DNA from 3 places in the Kitasatospora sp. NPDC088391 genome. Region 1 is predicted to be linked to each of the others. Evidence: riboswitches for the same ligand, from Rfam matches in the RefSeq annotation. Region 1 holds a riboswitch; each other region holds the start of a gene.

Region 1 (4,929 bases):
GGCCGCTGGGCGAGGAACGCGACGGCGGCCGCGCCGAGCAGCGCGGGCACGAGCAGGGCGGCCCGGCGGGCGCGCCGGGCGGCGGGTGCGGTGGACTCCATGCCCGCACGGAGTGCGAACCCGGGCCGCCCGGTTCCCGGCCGGGGCTACCGCAGTCGGCGGGCCAGTGCGGCGGCGGCCGCGCCCGGGTCCTCGGCGGCGGTGATCGCGCGGACCACCACGACCCGGCTCGCACCCGCGTCCAGGACCTGCTGGAGGTTGCCGAGGTCGATGCCGCCGATGGCGAACCAGGGGCGCTCGGGCCGGGCCGCGGCGGCGTACCGGACCAGGTCGAGCCCGGGCGCGTGGCGGCCGGGCTTGGTGGGGGTGGGCCAGACCGGGCCGGTGCAGAAGTAGTCGACGCCGGGTTCGGCGAGCGCGGTGTCGACCTCGTCCTCGGCGTGGCAGGAGCGCCCGATCAGCACGTCCTCGCCGAGGATGCGGCGGGCGACGGGCACCGGCAGGTCGTCCTGGCCGAGGTGCAGCACGTCGGGCCGGGCGCCGTACGCGACGTCGGCCCGGTCGTTGACGGCGAGCAGCTTGCCGTGCCGCCGGGCCGCGTCCGCGAACACCTCCAGGTGCGCCAGCTCCTGCTTGGCCTCCAGGCCCTTGTCGCGGAGCTGGACGATGTCGACGCCGCCCGCCAGCACCGCGTCCAGGAACTCGGGCAGGTCGCCCTGCTCCCGGCGGGCGTCGGTGCAGAGGTAGAGCCGGGCGTCCGCCAGTCGCCGACGGGCCGTCACAGGGCCAGGGCCTGGGCGCGGCGCTTGACCTCGGTGCCGCGGTTCTCCCGCAGGGCCTGGATGGGGGTGCCGGGGAGGGACTCGTCCTCGGTGAACATCCACTCCAGGATCTCCTCGTCGGAGAAGCCGCAGTCGCGGAGCACCGTGAGGGTGCTGACCAGGTGCTTGACCGGGCCGTCGTCCTCGATGAAGTCGGCGGGGACCTGCAGGGAGTTGTTCGCGCCGCGCCGGACGGCCAGCAGGGTGCGGGCGCGCACCATGTCGCGGATCTCGGTGATCACCACCCCCCACCGCTCGGCGATGTCGGGCAGGTACACCCACGCGGGGACCAGGGCGTCAGTCTTGGGATCAATCGTGCTCACGGCCCCAGCCTACCCAGCTACTGGGCGGCGGCCGCCTTCAGCGGGACGGCCGGGTCGGCGGCGCGGGCCGGGTCGAGCACCGTGGCGCGCTCGACCAGCCGGCGGCCCTGGGCGAGGTCGCGGGGGCGGTCGACGGCGAGGAGCGCGACGAGCGCGACGTCGCGCAGCCAGAGCACCGTCCAGGCGGGGTCGGACGGGGAGCCGCGCCAGAGCAGGTGGTCGGCCCCGGCGTGCCGGCCGGCGTACTGGACGGTGCGGCCGAACTGCTCGGACCAGAAGTACGGGACGGGGTCGTAGGGGGCGTCCAGGGTGCCGAGGACCGAGGCGGCGACGGCCCCGCCGGAGTGCAGGGCGTGGTCCCAGTGCTGGACGGCGAGCCGGGTGCCGAACCGGGCGGACGGGTAGGAGACGCAGTCGCCGGCCGCCCAGACGCCGGGCAGCGCGGTGCGCAGCCGGTCGTCGACGGGGACGGTGCCCCCGGGGTCGAGGGCGAGCGGGCCGCCGGCCAGCCAGTCGGTGGCGGGGCGGGCGCCGACGCCGACCACGACCTCGTCGGCGGGCAGGTGGGTGCCGTCGGCGAGCAGCACCCCGCCGTCGGCGGCCCCGGCGACGGTGGCGCCGCGGCGCAGGTCGACGCCGGCGGCGGCGTACCAGTCGGCCATCAGGGCGCCGAGTTCGGCGGGCAGCGCGCCGGGCAGCGGGGTGGCGGCGGCCTCGACGACGGTGACCTCGCAGCCGAGGGCGCGGGCGACGGTGGCGGTCTCGGCGCCGATCCAGCCCGCGCCGACCAGCACGATCCGGCGGCCGGGGGTGAGCGCGGCGCGCAGCGCGAGGGCGTCATCGACGGTGCGCAGGGTGCGGGCGGCGGGCAGGCCGGGGAGGGTGCGCGGTCCGGCGCCGGTGGCGATCACCAGGGCGTCGTAGCGCAGTTCGCCGCGGTCGGTGCGCAGGACGCCGTCGTCGAGGCCGGTGGCGCGGCGGTCGGCGAGGAGGTCGACGTCCAGTCCGGCCCAGTCGATCTCGAAGGTGGTCCGGTCGGCCTTGCCGAGCAGGACGTCCTTGGAGAGCGGGGGGCGGTCGTAGGGCGGGTGGGGTTCGTCGCCGAGCAGGGCGATCGGGCCCCGCCAGCCGCCCTGCCGGAGGTTGAGCGCGGCCTGCGCGCCCGCCATGCCCGCCCCGACCACGACGGCCCGGTCCGTTGTCCTCAGCTCAGCCACGGCGTCCACCCTACCGAGCGGGGTCCGCCGCGGGCAGGCGTCTTCGGGGCGGAATCGGCGCGGCGTTAAGGTGGAGGGGAGTCACTTGATCACGGGAGCCCGGCGCACCGGGCTGAGAGGCGGGCTGCGGCGGCCCGCGACCGTCCGAACCTGATCCGGGTCATGCCGGCGAAGGGAGAAGAAGCCGCTGTGGCACATTCCGACGTGCTCGTGGTCGGCGGGGGGATCATCGGTCTGGGCGTGGCCTGGCGGACCGCGCAGCGCGGCCTGTCGGTGGCGGTGGTGGACCCGTCGCCGGGCGGCGGGGCGGTGCGGGTCGCCGCGGGCATGCTCGCCCCGGTGACCGAACTGCAGTACGGCGAGGAGCCGTTGCTGCGGCTGGGGGTGGCGTCCAACGAGCGGTACGCGGCGTTCACGGCCGAGCTGACCGAGCTGACGGGGCTGGACACCGGCTACCGGGCGACCGGCACGCTGGCGGTCGCGCTGGACGCCGACGACCGGGCCGAGCTGCGCGAACTGCACGCCTTCCAGGCCCGGTTGGGCCTGTCCTCGGAGTGGCTGACCGGCCGCGAGTGCCGCCGGCTGGAGCCGATGCTGGCGCCGGGGGTGCGCGGCGGCCTGCACGTCGCCGACGACCACCAGGTGGACGGCCGCCGGCTGGCCGCGGCGCTGGTGGCGGCCTGCGAGCGGCTCGGGGTGGTCTTCCACCGGGCCGCGGCCGCCGAGTTGCTGACCGGTGGGCACCCGGGCGCGGCCCGGGCCACCGGCGTCCGGCTGTCGACCGGCGCGGAGCTGTCCGCCGGGTGCACGGTGCTGGCCGCGGGCCCGCGCAGCCACCTGCTGCCGGGCCTGCCGGACGGGGTGCTGCCGGCGATCCGCCCGGTCAAGGGCCAGGTGCTGCGGCTGCGCGTGCCGCCCCGGTACGCGCCGTTCCTGTCCCGCAACGTCCGCGCGGTGGTGCGCGGGCAGCACATCTACCTGGTGCCGCGCGCCGACGGCGAACTGGTGGTCGGCGCGACCACCGAGGAGCAGGGCCACGACACCACCGTGACGGCCGGCGGGGTGTACGAGCTGCTCCGGGACGCCCACGAACTGGTGCCCGGCATCACCGAGTTGGAGCTGGTGGAGACGGGCGCGGGGCTGCGGCCGGGCTCCCCCGACAACGCGCCGCTGCTCGGCCCGACCGCGCTGCCCGGGCTGGCCGCCGCCACCGGGCACTACCGCAACGGCGTGCTGCTCACCCCGGTCACCGCCGACCTGCTCGCCGACTACCTGGCCACCGGCGAACTGCCCGCCCTGGCCGCCGACTTCACCCCCCGCCGCTTCCGCACCGAGGTCCCCGCATGAACCGCATCACCCTGACCGTCAACGGCGCGCCCCGCACGGTGCCCGCCGCCACCACCCTCGACACCGTGGTCGCCGAGGTGTCGGCCGCCCCCACCGGGATCGCCGCCGCCGTCAACGAGGCGGTGGTGCCCCGCGGTTCGTGGGCCGCCACGGTGCTCGGCGCGGGCGACCGGGTCGAGATCCTCACCGCCGTCCAGGGGGGCTGACCGATGGCGGACGACGTGCTCACCATCGCCGGCACCGCGTTCGGCTCCCGCCTGATCATGGGCACCGGCGGCGCGCCGAGCCTGGACGTGCTGGAGCAGGCCCTGCTGGCCTCCGGCACCGAGCTGACCACGGTGGCGATGCGCCGGGTCGACACCGCCACCCGGGGCTCGGTACTGGACGTGCTGGCCCGCAACCGCATCCGGGTGCTGCCGAACACGGCGGGCTGCTACACCGCAGGCGAGGCCGTGCTGACCGCCCGGTTGGCCCGCGAGGCGCTCGGCACCGACTGGGTCAAGCTGGAGGTGATCGCCGACGAGCGGACCCTGCTGCCCGACCCGATCGAGCTGCTGGACGCCGCCGAGACCCTGGTGGACGACGGCTTCACCGTGCTGCCGTACACCAACGACGACCCGGTGCTGGCCCGGAAGCTGGAGGACGTCGGCTGCGCGGCGATCATGCCGCTGGGCTCGCCGATCGGCTCCGGCCTGGGCATCCGCAACCCGCACAACTTCCAGCTGATCGTGGAGGCCGCGGGCGTCCCGGTGGTGCTGGACGCGGGTGCGGGCACCGCCAGCGACGTCGCCCTGGCGATGGAGCTGGGCTGCTCGGCGGTGATGCTGGCGTCCGCCGTCACCCGGGCCCAGGAGCCGGTCCTGATGGCGGGGGCGATGCGCCACGCCGTCGAGGCCGGCCGGCTCGCCCACCGGGCCGGCCGGATCCCCCGCCGCTACTACGCCGAGGCGTCCTCCCCCACCGGCGGCCTCGCCGACACCCGCGAGCGCCCCGCCTTCTGACCCCCCGCCGAACCGCCCGCCCCCTACACTCCTCTGGTGGACATGACCATCGACGATCCCCTGTACGGCGTGCTGCTGGACGGCCGGTACCGGGTCGAGCAGCGGATCGCCGTCGGTGGCATGTCGACGGTGTACCGGGGGACGGACACCCGGCTGGACCGGACGGTCGCGCTGAAGGTGATGCACCCCTCGCTGGTGGGGGACGCCGACTTCACGGCCC
Region 2 (4,929 bases), on a different contig from region 1:
ACCCGGGTCGCCGCCGCCGCGCTCACCTCCCCGGTCACCGGCACCCTGGCCAGCACCGGGGCCGACGAGTCCGGCGCCCTGCTGGGCGCGGGCGGTGCGCTGGTGCTGCTGGGTTCCTGCGCGGTCCTCTTCGCGAAGCTCCGCCGCACCCGCCCCCAGGACTGACCGGTACCTGCACCTGCACAGACCGGAGCGCCGCGCCGGGAGACCCCCTCCGTCTCCCGGTGCGGCGCGGTCGGTGGGGCCGGGGTCAGTCGGCCAGCGGGAGGTAGACGCGGTTGCCCTGGGCGGCGAACTCGGCGGACTTCTCGGCCATGCCGGCCAGCGCGGCCTGCTCGGCCTCGCCGCCGTGCTCGTCGCGGATCTGCTGGGAGATCTTCATCGAGCAGAACTTGGGACCGCACATGGAGCAGAAGTGCGCGGTCTTGGCGGGCTCCGCGGGGAGGGTCTCGTCGTGGAAGTCGCGGGCGGTCTCCGGGTCGAGGGCCAGGTTGAACTGGTCCTCCCAGCGGAACTCGAAGCGGGCGTCGGAGAGCGCGTCGTCCCAGGCCTGCGCGCCGGGGTGGCCCTTGGCGAGGTCGGCGGCATGGGCGGCGATCTTGTAGGTGATGACGCCGGTCTTCACGTCGTCCCGGTTCGGCAGGCCGAGGTGTTCCTTCGGGGTGACGTAGCAGAGCATCGCGGTGCCCCACCAGGCGATCATCGCGGCGCCGATGCCCGAGGTGATGTGGTCGTAGCCGGGCGCGACGTCGGTGGTCAGCGGGCCGAGGGTGTAGAACGGGGCCTCGTCGCAGATCTCCTTCTGCAGGTCCATGTTCTCGCGGATCTTGTGCATCGGGACGTGCCCGGGGCCCTCGATCATCACCTGGACGTCCTTGGCCCGGGCGATCCGGCCCAGTTCGCCCAGCGTGGTGAGCTCGGCGAACTGCGCCTCGTCGTTGGCGTCGGCGATCGAGCCGGGCCGCAGGCCGTCACCGAGCGAGAAGGTGACGTCGTAGGCGCGCAGCAGGTCGCAGAGTTCCTCGAAGTGCGTGTAGAGGAAGTTCTCCTGATGGTGCGCCAGGCACCAGGCGGCCATGATGGAGCCGCCGCGCGAGACGATGCCGGTCTTGCGCCGGGCGGTGAGCGGCACGTACCGCAGCAGCACGCCGGCGTGCACCGTCATGTAGTCGACGCCCTGCTCGCACTGCTCGACCACGGTGTCCCGGTAGACCTCCCAGCTCAGCTCCTCGGCCCGGCCGTCGACCTTCTCCAGCGCCTGGTAGAGCGGCACGGTGCCGATCGGGACGGGGGAGTTGCGCAGGATCCACTCGCGGGTGGTGTGGATGTTGCGGCCGGTGGAGAGGTCCATGACGGTGTCGGCGCCCCAGCGGGTGGCCCAGGTCATCTTCTCCACCTCCTCCTCGATCGAGGAGGTGACCGCGGAGTTGCCGATGTTGGCGTTGATCTTCACCAGGAAGTCGGTGCCGATGATCGCCGGTTCGACCTCGGGGTGGTTCACGTTGACCGGGATGACCGCCCGGCCGCTCGCCACCCGCTCGCGGACGAACTCCGGCTCCAGGCCCTCGCGGAGCGCGACGAACTCCATCTCGGGGGTGATCAGGCCGCGCTTGGCGTAGCCGAGCTGGGTGACGGCGACGCCGTCCCGGGCGCGCAGCGGGCGGCGGGCCCGGCCGGGGAAGACCGCGTCCAGGTTGCGCAGGTCGCCGCCGCGCGGCGCGGTGTGCTTGATCCCGTCGTCCTCGGGGCGGGCCTCGTGGCCCTCGTACTCCTCGACGTCGCCGCGCTGCCTGATCCACGGGTCGCGCAGCGCGGGCAGCCCGCGGCGCACGTCGGTGGGGACGTCGGGGTCGGTGTACGGGCCGGAGGTGTCGTACAGCGGGACGGTCCCGCCGCTGGTCAGCCGCACCTCGCGGTGGGGGACCAGCAGGTCGGGGCGGCTGCCGCGGCGGTACGCCTTGCGCCAGGCCGGGGTGGGGTAGCCGGTGGTGGCCGACTGGTGGGCAGACGTCTCTTCGGAAAATGCGGTCATGCGACCTTCCACTCCCTACGCCGGCATTACCCGGTCAGGTTCCTGCGGTCGGCGCAGCAGCTGGTCCGCGGTTCGCGTACCGTCAGCGCCCTCTCAGCCCGGTGCTCCGAGCTCCCGTTCCGCGCGGGGGCAGTTCGCCGCCCGCGTTCGCCGTTCACCGTAGGGCACCGGGCGCGCGCGGTCCAGGGCGCATCCCCCGCCCTTCCGTGCGCCGGACGTGCAACTGCCGCGCTCCGCCGACCTGTTCGCCACCCGGCCGACGTGGGAGAATGGCCGGGATGATCGGGCTGACGGGGCGGGTGACGGGGCGGATCGGCGCCGGGTTGGTCGGCGAGGTGATGGTGCACGTCCCGGAGCGGCAGGGCACCGAGGCGTTCCTGGCGTACCTCGCCGTCCCGGGCGAGCGGCTGGAGCCCGGTTCGATGGTGGTCGTGGTCGAGTACCAGCCACCGCGCACGGTCTACGTCGCGCCGCTCTGAGCCTCCGTCAGTACACGCACGACGGCAGCCGTCGAACTGTTTCGAGACAGTGACGGTCGACACCGGCGTTCCCTCTTCCACCGCGATCAGGACAAGCGCAGAATGCGGGCTGCCACCGGATTCCGCGCCATCCTGCACGACCGAAGCGCAGCCACGGAACCGGTGTGCCCTGAAGGGGGAGATTGCCGATGCTGATCGGCATTGTCGGCGGAGCCGTCGCTGGCCTCGTCGCACTGATCGTGCTGTTCAAACTCATGTGGCGGGTGGCCGAGCCCAACGAGGCCCTGGTCATCTCCGGTTCCAAGCACGGTGAGGGGCTCGGCTTCCGGGTCGTCACCGGCCGGGGCACCCTGGTGATCCCCGGCGTCCAGGCGGTGCGCCGGCTGTCGCTGGACCTCAACGAGGCCGCGCTGGACGTCGAGTGCGTGACGTCGCAGGGCATCCCGGTGCACGTCAAGGGCGTGGTGATCTTCAAGGTGGGCGACGACAACGCGTCCATCGCCAACGCCGCCCGCCGCTTCCTGGACCAGCAGAAGATGATGGGCCAGCGGGTGCACAACGTATTCGCCGGACACCTGCGCTCCATCGTCGGCGGGCTGACCGTCGAGGACATGATCCGCGACCGCGAGCGCCTCACCGGGGAGACCCGCTCCGCCTCGGGCATCGAGATGGAGAAGCTCGGCCTGATCATCGACTCGCTGCAGATCCAGGAGATCCTGGACCCGACCGGCTACATCACCAACCTGGCCGCGCCGCACGCCGCCGCCGTCCAGCGGGACGCCCGGATCGCGGCCGCCGAGGCCGACCGCCGGGCCACCGAGGCCGAGCAGGAGGCGTTCGCCCGCAAGGCCGAGGCGACCCGCAACTCGGGCATCCAGCAGGCCGGCTACCAGGCCGAGATGGACACCGCCGCGGCCCGCGCCATGCAGGCCGGACCGCTCGCCCAGGCCGCCGCCCGGCAGGAGGTCGTGGTCCAGGAGACCAAGGTCGCCGAGCTGGAGGCGCGCCGCAAGGAGCAGCAGCTCCAGGTCGACGTCCGCAAGCCCGCCGACGCCCGCGCCTACGAGACCCGCACCAAGGCCGAGGCCGACCGCGACGCCCGGATCTCCGCCGCCGAGGCGCTGTCCCGGGAGACCGAGCTGAAGACCGCCGCCGAGGCCAACCGGGTCAAGGTCGCCGCGGCCGCCGAGGCCGAGGCCACCAAGGCCCGCGGCCTGGCCGCCGCCGAGGCCACCCGGGCCACCGGTGAGGCACAGGCCGCCGCCGAGGCCGCCAAGGGCCTCGCCGAGGCGGAGGCCGCCCGCGCCAAGGGCTTGGCCGAGGCCGAGGCGACCCGGGCCCAGGGCCTCGCCGAGGCCGAGGGCATCAAGGCCCGCGCCGCGGCGCTGGCCGAGAACCAGGAGGCGGTGGTCGCCCAGCAGCTCGCCGAGAACTGGCCCGCCATCGTCCGGGCCGGCGCCGACGCGTTCGGCAACGTCGAGCACATGGTGCTGCTGAACGGCGCCGAGGGCATGTCCGAGATGTTCGCCAAGGCCCTCACCATGGGCGGCACCGGCCTCGGCCTGGCCCGCCAGCTGCTCAACTCGATGACCCCGGACGCCCCGGCCGAGCCCGCCAAGGCCCCGGTCCCGGCCACCCAGGTCATCCCGGTCCAGAGCACCGACTCCGAGTAACCGGCCGCCCGGGCGGCCGCACCGCCCGCCGACGCCCCGTCAGGAGCGCCGACCGATCCGCCCGGTGGAGGGGACACCCTTCCGCCGGGCGGATCTCCGTATCCCCCGCCCCCGCTGAGTACTCGTACTCACGCCCGAACGGCCGCATCCGCGCCAGCATCGAGACATGGACAGCCTGCCCCGCATCGGTATCACCGCCGTCGGCTCCGCCCTGCCCCGACAGACCGTCACCTCCGCCCAGCTCCAGCGGGAGGTCGCGGCGGGCTCCCGGCTGCCGCTGCCGGACGGCATGTTCGAGAAGGCCACCGGCATCCGCACCCGCCGCTTCGCCGGACCCGACGAACACCCGTCCGCGCTCGCCCTGGCCGCCGGCCGCCGGGCGCTGGCCGCCCGCGGCCTGGAGCCCGCCGACCTCGACCTGCTGGTCTTCGCCTCCGCCTCCCGGGACGTCTGCGAACCCGCCACCGCCCACCTCGTCCAGGCCGAACTCGGCTCCCGGGCCCACGCGTTGGACGTCTCCAACGCCTGCAACAGCTTCCTCAACGGCATCGACACCGCCCGCGCGATGATCCTGGCCGGCCGGGCCCACCGGGCCCTGGTCGTCACCGGCGAGACCCCGAGCCGGGCGATGCGCCGCGACCCCTCCGGCCTCGCCGAGTTCCGGGACGGCTTCGCCGGCTACACCTTCGGCGACGGCGGCGCCGCCGTGGTCGTCGAGCGGGTCGAACGCGGCGGCATCCTCGAC
Region 3 (4,929 bases), on a different contig from region 1:
GCGCCGGACAGACCGTCCTGGTGCACGGCGCGGGCGGCGGCGTCGGCCAGCTCCTCGCCCAACTCGCCCGCGCCGCCGGCGCCGAGGTGATCGGCACCGCCTCCCCGCGCCACCACGACACGCTGCGCGCCCTCGGCGTCACCCCCGTCGACTACCGCACCGGCGACGTCCCCGCCCAGGTCCGCCGCCTCGCCCCCGGCGGGGTGGACGCCGTCTTCGACCACGTCGGCCTGCGCAGCGTGGTCGACTCCTGGGGCCTGCTCGCCCCCCGCGGCACCCTGGTCGCCTACGGCAGCGCCGCGACCCGCGACGACACCGGCTCCAAGCAGTGGCCGGTGCTCAAGATCCTGGCCCGCACCTGGTGGTGGAACACCGTGCCGAACGGCCGCCGCGCCCACTTCTACAACATCTGGGCGGGCCGGGCGCTGGGCCGCGACCGCTTCCGGTCCCGGCTGCGCGCCGACCTCACCGCCGTCCTGGACGCCGTCCGGCGCGGCGAGATCACCGCGCCACTGGCCGCCCGCCTCCCGCTCACCGACGCCGCCGAGGCACTGCGCCTCGCCGAGTCCGGCACCGTCACCGGCAAGATCGTGCTGATCCCCTGAAACCCCGGGCCCGTCCGTCTGCCGTCCGCCGGCCCCGTCCGTCCGCCGGCCCCGTCCGTCCGCCGGCCCCGGCCTCAGCCCTTCCGGCCGACGCCCCCGCTGCTCCCGCCGTTCCCGCTGCTCGCGCCGCCCGCCAGCGCCGTCACCGCGAGGGTGACCAGCGCCGCGACCAGGAACGAGAACAGCGAGGCCGAGCTCCACGCCTGCGGGGTGAAGTGCACCGCCTGCTGCAGGTCCTCCCAGCGGCCGGTCCACCAGTCGCCGATCTTCGACGGCGCCAGGAACTGGTACACCGCGAAGCCGACCGCCCACGGCAGCAGCATCACCCAGCGCGCGGGCGCGTCCTGTGACAGGTCCCAGCCGCGTCGGCCCGCGCCGAGGAAGTAGTCCACCGCCAGCACCGCGAACAGCGGCACGAACACCGACCCGATCAGGCCGAGGAACCCGTAGTACGAGTCGGTGAACTCCTTGATCTGCAGCGCCAGCACCGTCACCAGCACGCCGATGCCGCCGGTCAGCACCCGCCGGTCGGCCCGCGGCCACAGGTTGTGGATCGACATCGCGGTCGAGTACACGTTGGCGAACGACTGGTCCGACTCGCGCAGCACCAGCACCAGCAGGAACGCCCAGCCCGCGGCCACCCCGGTGAACGACTCGAAGATCCGGTTCGCGTCGCCGCCCGACTGCAGCAGCGCCACCACGCCCAGCACGTAGCACCACACCTGGGCCACCGTGTAGCCGGAGAACGTCCCCCAGAACGCCTTCGCCGAGCTGCGCGCGTGCCGGGTGTAGTCCGCGGCCAGCGGGACGAAGGAGATCGACACCGCGATCACCGCGTCCGTCGCGGCCAGGAAGCCGTCCCAGTTGCCCGCGCCCGGGTCCGGGAAGCCCTGCCGGGCGAACTGGACGGTGAAGTACACCATCGCCACGCCGACCGCGACCGCCACGTACTTGCGCAGCACCGCGATCGCGCCCAGCGGCCAGATCGTCAGCACCGTGGTCAGCGCGCCCGCCAGCAGCACGAACAGCCAGCGCCAGCCCTCGGTGCCGGTCACCGTCTGGGCACCCCAGGCGATCACCGTCAGCTCGTACACGCCCCAGCCGACGCACTGCAGGATGTTCAGCACCGTCGGCACGTACGACAGCCGGGTGCCGAACAGTCCGCGCAGCACCGCCATCGCCGGCGCGCCGGTGCGGGCGCCCACCAGGGCGGCCACCGCCAGCATCGCGGTGCCGATCGCGGTGCCCGCCACGATCGCGGTCACCGCGGCCGTGAAGCCCAGCTCGTGACCCTGTTCGCCCAGCACCGTCGCGGCACTGGTGAACCCGATCAGGCTCACCCCGAGGTTCGCCCAGAGCGCGAACAGCGCCCGGAAGTCGAGGGTGCGCGGCGGGGCCGTGTCGAGGGTCAGCGGGGCCTCGGCGCGCGCCTCGGCACCATGATCGGAAATTTGGGCAGACGGAACAGCCGACATGGCCGATACTCCCTACGCCGGCATTACCCGGACAGGTTCCGGCGGTCAGCGCCCCCTCGCCCGTGGTGGCGTCACAACCATGGCCTACGGTCGAACCGGCGCACTCTCAGCCTGGCTGGTCCAAGCTCCCGCGACGTTCTTCGGTTTACAGGAGCGAAAGGCTAGCCCCCGGACGGGGGAACGCCAAGGCCGGGGGGTCGGACGTCCGCATCGCGGGACCACCTGTGTGCATGTCAGAGCGGCCTAAGGCTTCTCATGATTTCTTCAGGGGCCCGCTTACGGTGTCCGAATCCGGCATAGGAAAAACTGTGCTCCGAGGTTGCGACCGCGCCGGACGCGCCGCCGCGGTCCGCAGTCCAAGGTCTTGTCAGCGATGGAGGTCGTCCGTGAGCACCGAGCACGCGAGTGGTACCACCCCGCCGGAGAAGGGCCCCGAGCCCGCCGGCACCGAGGCGGTGGCTGCCGGCTCCGGTACGCCCGCACCGGCTCCCGCCTACCTCGACGCCCCGCCGCCGGTCGTCCCGGTCTCCCCGCCCGCGCCCGCACCCGCCGTGCCGGCGGCTCCTGCCGCTCCCGCTGCTGCCGCCGCTCCGCGTCCGGACGAGACCATCCAGCTCGGCAAGGTGCCCTCGGCCCCGCTCGACGCCCCGCCGCCGTTCCAGAACCCGTACGGCACCCCGAACGCCCCGACCAACCCGTTCGCGGCCCCGACCGCCGCCGCCCCGGGCCACGACGCCCCGACGGCCGTCGCCCCGGCGGTGCCCGCCGCCCCGGTCCCGTACGCCCAGGACGGCGGCCCGGCCGCGCCCGGCGGTTACGGTGCGCCCGAGCAGCCGCACCACCCGTTCGGCGCAGGCCACCCGGTCGGCGGCTGGGGCAACCCGTCCGGCTTCGAACCGACCGGCGGCGCGGGCGGCCCGGGCGCGCCCTGGGGCGCCCCGCAGCCGGGGGCGGGCGGTTCCGGCAACGGCAAGCGCGGCAAGCTGATCGGACTGGTCGCGGCCGTCGCGCTGGTCGCGGGCCTGATCGGCGGGGCGATCGGCGCGTCCGTGACGGACCGCAACGACACCTCCAGCGCCGGGTCCAGCCACAACAGCACCACCGTCACGGTCGGCAACACCCACCAGAACCTGGACCGGGCCCCGGAGTCCGTCGCCGGGATCGCGGCCAAGGCGCTGCCGTCCACCGTCACCATCAAGGCCCAGGGCTCCAGCGAGTCCGGCACCGGCACCGGGTTCGTCTTCGACACCGAGGGCCACATCCTGACCAACAACCACGTGGTCGCGCCGGCCGCCAACGGCGGCAAGCTCACCGTCAAGTTCTCCGACGGCTCCGCGTACGACGCCTCGGTGGTCGGCCGGGCCGAGGGCTACGACGTCGCGGTGATCAAGCTCGACAAGCCCCCGACGGGCAAGCTCAACCCGCTGCCGCTCGGCGACTCCGACAAGGTCGCGATCGGCGACGCCACCATCGCCATCGGCGCCCCGTACGGCCTCGAAGGCACCGTCACCACCGGCATCATCTCCGCCAAGGACCGCCCGGTCGCCTCCGGCGACGAGACCGGCGCGCAGGCCTCCTACATGAACGCCCTGCAGACCGACGCCTCGATCAACCCGGGCAACTCCGGCGGCCCGCTGCTGGACGCCTCCGGCTCGGTGATCGGCATCAACTCGGCGATCCAGTCCAACACCAGCGGCAACGGCCGGGCCGGCTCCATCGGCCTCGGCTTCGCCATCCCGATCAACCAGGCCAAGTGGGTCGCCCAGACCCTGATCAAGGACGGCACCCCGGTCTACGCGATCCTCGGCGTCCTGCGCAACGACGACTACCGCGGCGACGGCGCCCAGATCGCCACCGCCGCCGTCCGCGACACCCCGGCCGTCACCCCGAACGGCCCCGCCGACCAGGCCGGCCTCAAGGCTGGCGACGTCATCACCAAGCTCGGCGGCATCGCCATCGACAGCGGCCCGACCCTGGTCAGCGAGATCTGGACCCACAAGCCCGGCGAGAAGGTCGAGGTCGAGTACACCCGCGACGGCAAGCCCGCCAAGACCACCGTCACCCTCGGCGAACGCAAGGGCGACAACTGACAGTCCCCCACCCGAAACGGTGTGCACCGAACCCGCCCCGACCCGTTAGGCTGACCCCCACCGAGGAGGGTTGCCCGAGCGGCCTAAGGGAACAGTCTTGAAAACTGTCGTGGCCTCTGGTCACCGTGGGTTCAAATCCCACACCCTCCGCCACCTGGTGGGGTGAACCACCAGCCCAGGGCGGGTACCGGCGTCACGTCGGTACCCGCCCTGGGTCGTTTGCTCCCGACGGTCCTTCAGTACCTCTGCCGGGTCGGCTCCGGAGACGGTCGTGGCCCGGTTCGAGGGCTTTCGGCGGGGTGTTCAGGGCAGGTGCCGGTGGGCCTGGGCGAGGGTGAGGGCGGCGAGGGTCATGCCGTCATCGAGGGCGCCGGTGGCGATCCAGTGCCAGAGTTCGGGGAGGGGGAGCCAGCGGGTTTCGGTGACTTCGTCCGGGGCGAGGGGGCTGCTGGGGGTGGTGGTGGGGACGAGGGCTCGGACGATGGCGACTTCGGCGGCGAGCAGGCCGGAGTCGGGGGTCATGGTGCCGAGGAGGTGGAACTCGGCGTCGGGGATGCCGAGTTCCTCGTGGAGTTCGGTGCGGGCGGTGAGCAGCGGGTCGGTGCCGTGGGAGAAGCCGCGGGGCAGCGCCCACTGGGGGCGGCCGAGGGGGTAGCGGTAGGTGCGGACCAGGCCGATGGTGTCGCCGTGGACGGGCAGGATCACCACGCCCAGACCCTCGTCGCGGTGACGGATCTTCAGGTAGGTGCCGGGCGTCCC

What was found. A riboswitch is a leader RNA that binds a small molecule or an ion and turns the genes downstream of it on or off. The one in region 1 is predicted to bind thiamine pyrophosphate.
Region 2: it holds a riboswitch for thiamine pyrophosphate, as region 1 does, so the genes downstream of both, thiC (phosphomethylpyrimidine synthase ThiC) here and thiO (glycine oxidase ThiO) in region 1, are expected to answer to the same signal.
Region 3: it holds a riboswitch for thiamine pyrophosphate, as region 1 does, so the genes downstream of both, ACIQBJ_RS10935 (purine-cytosine permease family protein) here and thiO (glycine oxidase ThiO) in region 1, are expected to answer to the same signal.

What each region holds. Positions count from the first base shown of each region.
Region 1 is NZ_JBIVNB010000005.1:162,823-167,751, reverse strand. Features, by position in the region: gene ACIQBJ_RS17345 (VanZ family protein) at 1-101, opposite strand, end outside; gene thiE (thiamine phosphate synthase) at 147-782, opposite strand; gene ACIQBJ_RS17335 (Rv2175c family DNA-binding protein) at 779-1,144, opposite strand; gene ACIQBJ_RS17330 (NAD(P)/FAD-dependent oxidoreductase) at 1,162-2,370, opposite strand; TPP riboswitch at 2,443-2,555, shown strand; gene thiO (glycine oxidase ThiO) at 2,524-3,708, shown strand; gene thiS (sulfur carrier protein ThiS) at 3,705-3,914, shown strand; gene ACIQBJ_RS17315 (thiazole synthase) at 3,918-4,709, shown strand; gene pknB (Stk1 family PASTA domain-containing Ser/Thr kinase) at 4,752-4,929, shown strand, end outside.
Region 2 is NZ_JBIVNB010000003.1:234,216-239,144, forward strand. Features, by position in the region: gene ACIQBJ_RS09755 (hypothetical protein) at 1-165, shown strand, start outside; gene thiC (phosphomethylpyrimidine synthase ThiC) at 251-2,032, opposite strand; TPP riboswitch at 2,045-2,150, opposite strand; gene ACIQBJ_RS09765 (hypothetical protein) at 2,311-2,511, shown strand; gene ACIQBJ_RS09770 (flotillin family protein) at 2,700-4,184, shown strand; gene ACIQBJ_RS09775 (3-oxoacyl-ACP synthase III family protein) at 4,351-4,929, shown strand, end outside.
Region 3 is NZ_JBIVNB010000003.1:506,611-511,539, forward strand. Features, by position in the region: gene ACIQBJ_RS10930 (medium chain dehydrogenase/reductase family protein) at 1-605, shown strand, start outside; gene ACIQBJ_RS10935 (purine-cytosine permease family protein) at 680-2,080, opposite strand; TPP riboswitch at 2,071-2,222, opposite strand; gene ACIQBJ_RS10940 (S1C family serine protease) at 2,467-4,170, shown strand; tRNA gene ACIQBJ_RS10945 (tRNA-Ser) at 4,235-4,323, shown strand; gene ACIQBJ_RS10950 (NUDIX hydrolase) at 4,474-4,929, opposite strand, start outside.